Kordia sp. SMS9: one gene and its partner. The protein of the gene in region 1 interacts with the protein of each later gene in a pairwise test. Links are inferred from orthologs where the notes say so. Each region holds a gene or a part of one and is shown in the gene's direction. Other genes may lie near its edges.

The links.
Region 2: the proteins of ftsA (region 1) and KORDIASMS9_RS02240 interact in binary tests that used the Escherichia coli proteins (3 or more experiments, as listed by UniProt). The link is inferred for Kordia sp. SMS9 from one-to-one orthologs.

Annotation. Positions count from the first base shown.
Region 1 is NZ_CP031153.1:2,266,645-2,269,816, forward strand. What follows is about bases 7-2,838. They hold ftsA (cell division protein FtsA), read left to right. Parts: upstream 7-659; coding sequence 660-2,018; downstream 2,019-2,838. Other genes in these bases: KORDIASMS9_RS09860 (cell division protein FtsQ/DivIB), read left to right, coding at 7-656; ftsZ (cell division protein FtsZ), read left to right, coding at 2,041-2,838. In the rest of the region: more of KORDIASMS9_RS09860, read left to right, coding at 1-6; more of ftsZ, read left to right, coding at 2,839-3,172. UniProt on the Escherichia coli protein: Essential cell division protein that assists in the assembly of the Z ring. May serve as the principal membrane anchor for the Z ring.
Region 2 is NZ_CP031153.1:495,607-498,923, forward strand. Bases 43-3,019 are described here. They hold KORDIASMS9_RS02240 (rod shape-determining protein), read left to right. Parts: upstream 43-1,000; coding sequence 1,001-2,038; downstream 2,039-3,019. Other genes in these bases: purH (bifunctional phosphoribosylaminoimidazolecarboxamide formyltransferase/IMP cyclohydrolase), read left to right, coding at 43-932; mreC (rod shape-determining protein MreC), read left to right, coding at 2,046-2,870; KORDIASMS9_RS02250 (rod shape-determining protein MreD), read left to right, coding at 2,871-3,019. Outside these bases: more of purH, read left to right, coding at 1-42; more of KORDIASMS9_RS02250, read left to right, coding at 3,020-3,317. UniProt on the Escherichia coli protein: Forms membrane-associated dynamic filaments that are essential for cell shape determination. Acts by regulating cell wall synthesis and cell elongation, and thus cell shape.

The DNA of each region.
Region 1 (3,172 bases):
CCTTTTCGGCGCATAGAAATGCCGCGCGTGTCATTGAAAATCCGGACGTAAAATTTCTGGAAAGAGAGCAAGATTTCATCACCAGAGCGATGGTTAATAAATTGTTAATACAAAATAAGGATAGTGTTACGAACATACGAAAAGAACAACTAGATTTGGATGTTCTAGAGGAACGTTTACGCGCGAATGAAATGATTCAAGATGCAGAAGTGTATCTGTCTGTAAATGGGACTCTTGGTGCTAAAATTAAACAGCGAACACCGATAGCTCGTATCGCAACAAAAAACTCTTATTATATCGATTCTGAAGGGAAAGCTATGCCTTTGTCTACAGTTTCTGCTGCTCGTGTTCCATTTGTGGAAGGGAAAGTGAATAAAAAAGAGTTAAAAAACATATACGTGCTTGCCAACTATATTGCGGAAGATGACTTCTTAAAAAAGAATGTGATCTCCATCATACAAAACGATAACAAAACATTCAATCTGAAGTTAAGAACGAATGATTTTGTCGTGCAGTTTGGCAACATAAAAAATATAGAGAAGAAGGTGAATAATTTGAAAGCGTTTTACAAAAAGGCAACCAAAGATAAAACGTTGAATGATTATGCAAAAGTTGATTTAAAATTTACCAATCAAGTAGTGTGCACCAAAAAATAAGTCATGGAAAACAATAACATCGCAGTAGGATTAGACATAGGAACCACAAAAATTGTGGCAATGATTGGGCGAGAAAATGAATACGGGAAGCTCGAAATTCTTGGAGTAGGAAAATCCAAGAGTCTCGGTGTGCATCGTGGTGTCGTAAATAATATTACACAAACCATTCAATCCATACAGCAAGCTGTGCAAGGCGCGGAAAGTGATTCTGGTGATTATAAAATAACGGAAGTTGTAGTGGGAATCGCAGGGCAACACATTCGCAGTTTGCAACACAGCGATTACATAACGCGAAACAATGCCGATGAAGTGATTAATGAAGCAGATATTGACTTATTGATCAACCAAGTATACAAATTAGTGATGTTGCCTGGGGAAGAAATTATTCATGTGCTTCCGCAAGAATACAAAGTAGATGGGCAAGCTGAAATTAAAGAACCCATCGGAATGTACGGCGGACGCTTAGAAGCAAATTTTCACGTAGTTGTGGGACAAGTTTCTTCTATTCGTAACATTGGTCGTTGTGTAAAAAGCTCTGGTTTAGATTTGGCAAATATCACACTAGAACCGTTAGCTTCTGCCAACGCCGTGTTGAGTCAGGAAGAAAAAGAAGCTGGCGTTGCATTGATTGATATTGGAGGTGGAACCACAGATTTGGCGATTTTTAAAGACGGAATCATTCGCCATACGGCAGTCATTCCATTTGGAGGAAATGTCATCACAGAAGATATAAAAGAAGGTTGCTCCATTATAGAAAAACAAGCAGAATTGCTCAAAATAAAATTTGGATCGGCTTGGCCAGGAGAAAATAAGGACAACGAAATTGTGTCCATTCCTGGATTACGCGGAAGAGAACCCAAAGAGATTACGTTAAAAAATCTCTCTAAAATAATTCATGCACGTGTTGTTGAAATCGTAGAACAAGCGTACTTAGAAATTAAGAATTACGGACATGAAGAACAAAAGAAAAAGCTAATTGCAGGCATTGTGTTAACAGGTGGCGGAAGTCAGTTGAATCACTTAAAGCAATTGGTCGAATACATTACGGGAATGGATACGCGAATCGGGTATCCAAACGAACATCTGGCAGGCGATTCAGACCCAGATATGGCGAGTCCGCTATATGCAACCGCTGTCGGATTAGTAATGAATGCTATTGAAAACCAATCAAAATTTGTTGTTGAGGAAGAAGTTGTGGAATCACCTACAGAAACAATTTCAAAAGCTGAATCAGCTACCGAAGACAACACAGAAACAACCAATACCAGTGCTCCAAAACCATCGGAACCCAAAAAAGAACGCAAGTCGATCTTTGAAAAATGGGCCGATAAGTTGAAAGATTTTTTAGATAACGCAGAATAATAAAAAAACAGTTTTAAGAATTATGAGTAGCAACACAGAATTCGGAAACATTTCATTTGATTTACCAAAAAATCAATCAAATGTAATTAAAGTGATCGGTGTAGGTGGCGGTGGAAGTAACGCTATCAACCACATGTTCCAGCAAGGAATAAAAGGTGTAGACTTTGTGATTTGTAATACAGATTCACAAGCACTACAAAACAGTCCCGTGCCTAATAAAATACAATTAGGAGTTTCGTTGACGGAAGGATTGGGCGCAGGAGCCAACCCAGACGTTGGTGAAAAAGCGGCTTTAGAAAGTATTGATGATATTGGTACAATGCTCGATACGAATACGAAAATGGTATTCATTACGGCAGGAATGGGCGGTGGAACTGGAACCGGAGCGGCGCCAGTCATTGCAAAATTAGCCAAAGACAGAGACATATTAACCGTTGGTATTGTAACGATTCCTTTTAAGTTTGAAGGAAGAATGCGAAATACACAAGCGCGTGTTGGTGTGGAAAAATTACGTTCGCATGTAGATTCGCTCATTGTGATCAATAACGATAAACTACGAGAAGTATACGGAAACTTAGGTTTTAAGGCAGGATTCTCCAAAGCAGATGAAGTTTTATCGACAGCTTCAAGAGGAATTGCAGAAGTTATTACGCATCACTACACGCAAAATATTGACTTGCGCGATGCAAAAACGGTGTTATCTAATAGTGGAACCGCCATCATGGGATCTTCGAATGCTTCTGGTGCAAACAGAGCGAGCGAAGCCATTATGAAAGCCTTAGATTCTCCATTATTGAATGACAATAAAATTTCAGGAGCTAAAAACGTACTGTTGCTTATCGTTTCTGGTTCTGAAGAAATCACGATTGATGAAATCGGTGAAATCAACGATCATATTCAAAATGAAGCTGGTGGAAGCGCCAATATCATTATGGGAGTTGGAGAAGATGAAACCTTGGAAGATGCAATTTCGGTAACGATTATCGCCACGGGTTTTGATGTAGATCAGCAGGATGAAATCGTGAATACAGAATCAAAAAAAGTAATTCACACGTTAGAAGATGAACAACCAGCCGTACAAGATTTAACACCAAAATCGACAGCTGTAGTTACTCCAACTATTCCTCAAAAACCTTCAGAAGATCTAAAACCAG
Region 2 (3,317 bases), 1.8 Mb from region 1 along the record:
TTCCAACATTGAAAATAAGCGAAACACAAGGAAAAGTATTGCGCTACGGAGAAAATCCACACCAAAAAGGATTCTTCTTTGGCAATTTTGACGACATGTTTGAAAAGCTTCACGGAAAAGAATTGAGCTATAACAACTTATTAGATGTAGATGCTGCCGTCAATTTAATGAACGAGTTTACTAATGACGATCCAACATTTGCCATCTTAAAACACAACAATGCGTGCGGATTTGCAACACGCAACACAATTCACCAAGCGTATGTAGATGCGTTGGCAGGCGATCCTGTTTCTGCTTTTGGTGGAATATTAATTGCAAATACAGAAATTGACAGAGCAACAGCAGACGAAATTCACAAACTATTCTGTGAAGTTGTCATTGCACCATCATACACGGAAGCTGCATTAAAAGCATTGAAAAGAAAGAAAAACAGAATCATCCTTATTCAAAACGAAGTGGAATTACCAAAAACACTAGTACGTACCTGTTTAAATGGTGCCTTAGTGCAAGAAAAAGATGCAAAAACGGATGTGCTGGAAGATTTAACATACGCAACCAACAATAAACCAACCGATTCGCAGTTAGAAGATTTACTATTCGCTTCTAAAATTTGCAAACACACAAAATCAAACACAATTGTTTTGGTAAAAAACAAACAATTATGTGCAAGTGGAACAGGACAAACTAGTAGAGTTGATGCGTTAAATCAATCTATTGTAAAAGCTACTAGTTTTAAATTTGATTTAAATGGTGCAGTCATGGCAAGTGATGCTTTCTTTCCATTTCCAGACTGTGTAGAAATTGCCGGAAACGCAGGAATCAAAGCTGTAATTCAGCCTGGCGGATCTATAAAAGACCAATTGAGCATCGATTATTGCAATACAGCAGATATTGCAATGGTATTTACAGGCACAAGACACTTTAAACACTAAAATTTTTGTACCTTTAAAAGTCAACACGAACTGAATAACAAAACACATATTAATAGCAGACACAACACATGGGATTTTTTGATTTCTTAACAGAGGAAATAGCGATAGATTTAGGAACTGCAAACACGTTAATCATTCACAATGATAAAGTGGTTGTTGACAGTCCATCAATTGTCGCCAGGGACCGAATCACCAACAAAATCATTGCTGTCGGTCAAGAAGCTGCGCGTATGCAGGGAAAAACTCATGAGAACATTAAAACGATTCGTCCGTTAAAAGATGGCGTTATTGCCGATTTTGATGCGTCTGAAAAAATGATCAGTCTGTTCATAAAAAATATTCCAGCACTCAAAAAGAAACTATTTCCACCTTCGTTGCGAATGGTAATTTGCATTCCTTCAGGAATCACAGAAGTGGAAATGCGCGCCGTAAAAGAATCGGCAGAGCGTGTCAATGGAAAAGAAGTATATCTGATACACGAACCAATGGCTGCGGCTATTGGTATCGGCGTCGATATCATGCAACCCAAAGGAAATATGATTGTCGACATTGGTGGTGGAACTACGGAAATTGCGGTGATCGCTTTGGGCGGAATTGTCTGTGACAAATCGGTAAAAGTGGCTGGTGATGTATTTACTAACGACATTGTATACTACATGCGTACGCAACACAACTTATATGTGGGAGAACGTACGGCAGAAAAAATCAAAATTCAAATTGGAGCAGCCACGGAAGATTTAGAAGTTCCGCCAGAAGAAATGTCGGTACAAGGACGTGACTTGTTAACAGGAAAACCAAAACAGGTACAAATTTCCTATCGTGAAGTTGCCAAAGCCTTAGACAAATCTATCTTACGAATTGAAGATGCCGTGATGGAAACCTTATCGCAAACACCTCCAGAATTGGCAGCCGATATTTACAACACAGGAATCTATTTGGCTGGTGGTGGCTCTATGTTACGTGGTTTAGACAAGCGTTTATCGCAAAAAACAGATTTACCTGTATACATTGCAGAAGATCCATTGCGTGCCGTAGTTCGCGGAACAGGAATTACCCTGAAAAATCTAAGTAAATTCAAAAGTGTATTAATTGGGAAGAAGAACTAGGTAGCACATGCAACATATCATTAACTTTCTAATCAAGAATAAAAATTTTATTCTGTTTTTAGTGTTGCTATCGATTTCGTTGCTCTTTACGGTGCAATCGCATTCCTATCATAAAAGTAAATTTATCAACTCTGCCAATTGGCTTTCAGGTGGTATCTATGAAGGCGCCAATGGTGTTTCTTCGTATTTCAACCTAAAATCTGAAAATGAACGTTTGGTTGAAGAAAATCGGCAACTCAAAAACATTCTGTACAACAAAAAAGATAGTGTAAATTCCATTGAGTTTATCGACAGTATTTCTTTTCCAACCGATTATCTATTTCGTGGAGCAAGCATTACTAAAAACAGCTATTCCAACACTAATAACATCTTACTAATCAACAAAGGAAACAACGACAGTATTGCCACCGATATGGGCGTTGTAAATGCAAAAGGCATCATCGGAATTGTAGATCGCGTTAGTGGAAATCATGCTACTGTCATCAGCATTTTAAATGTAGATAACTCAAAAATTAATGCACAACTCAAAAACACCAATCATTTTGGAACACTTACGTGGGATGGAAAAAATCCAAACGTTGTACAGTTGGAAGACATCGAAAAGCTTGCAAAATTTACTGAAAATGATACAATTGTTACGGGCGGAAACTCTACGTTGTTTCCCAAAGGCATTCCTATTGGAACAGTGAAAAACTTTAAATTGAATACCACTGAAAATTTATACAACATAAACGTGCAATTATTCAACGATATGACCGATTTAGAACACGTCTACGTCATTGAAAATTTACACAGAGAAGAAATTGATAACTTATTAGCTCCTGAAAACTAAATGGGTCCAGTTATTTTTTGGAATAGTCTCCGATTTGTCATCGCGGTTTTAGCGCAAGTATTGATATGCAATCATATTGACTTCTTGGGTTACATCAATCCGTTGGTGTACATCTACTTTATCTTTCTATTTCCGCTCAACGCCAACCGAAGTGCCTTTTTAATCATTGCTTTTTTATTAGGATTGACCGTAGATATGTTCTCAGATACAGGCGGCGCGCATGCTGCTGCGTGTGTCATTATTGCATACATTCGTCCGTTTGTATTGCGCTTTGCGTTTGGAGTGAGTTATGAGCATCAATCAATAAAACTTGAAAATACAGCCGTCGGACAGCGCTTTGTATACATTCTCATTTTGACCTTTATTCATCACTTTTTCTTTTTCTTATTAGAAATTTTTAACATATCTTCTATCCTAATCATCCTAAGAAATACAGCTTTCTTTAGT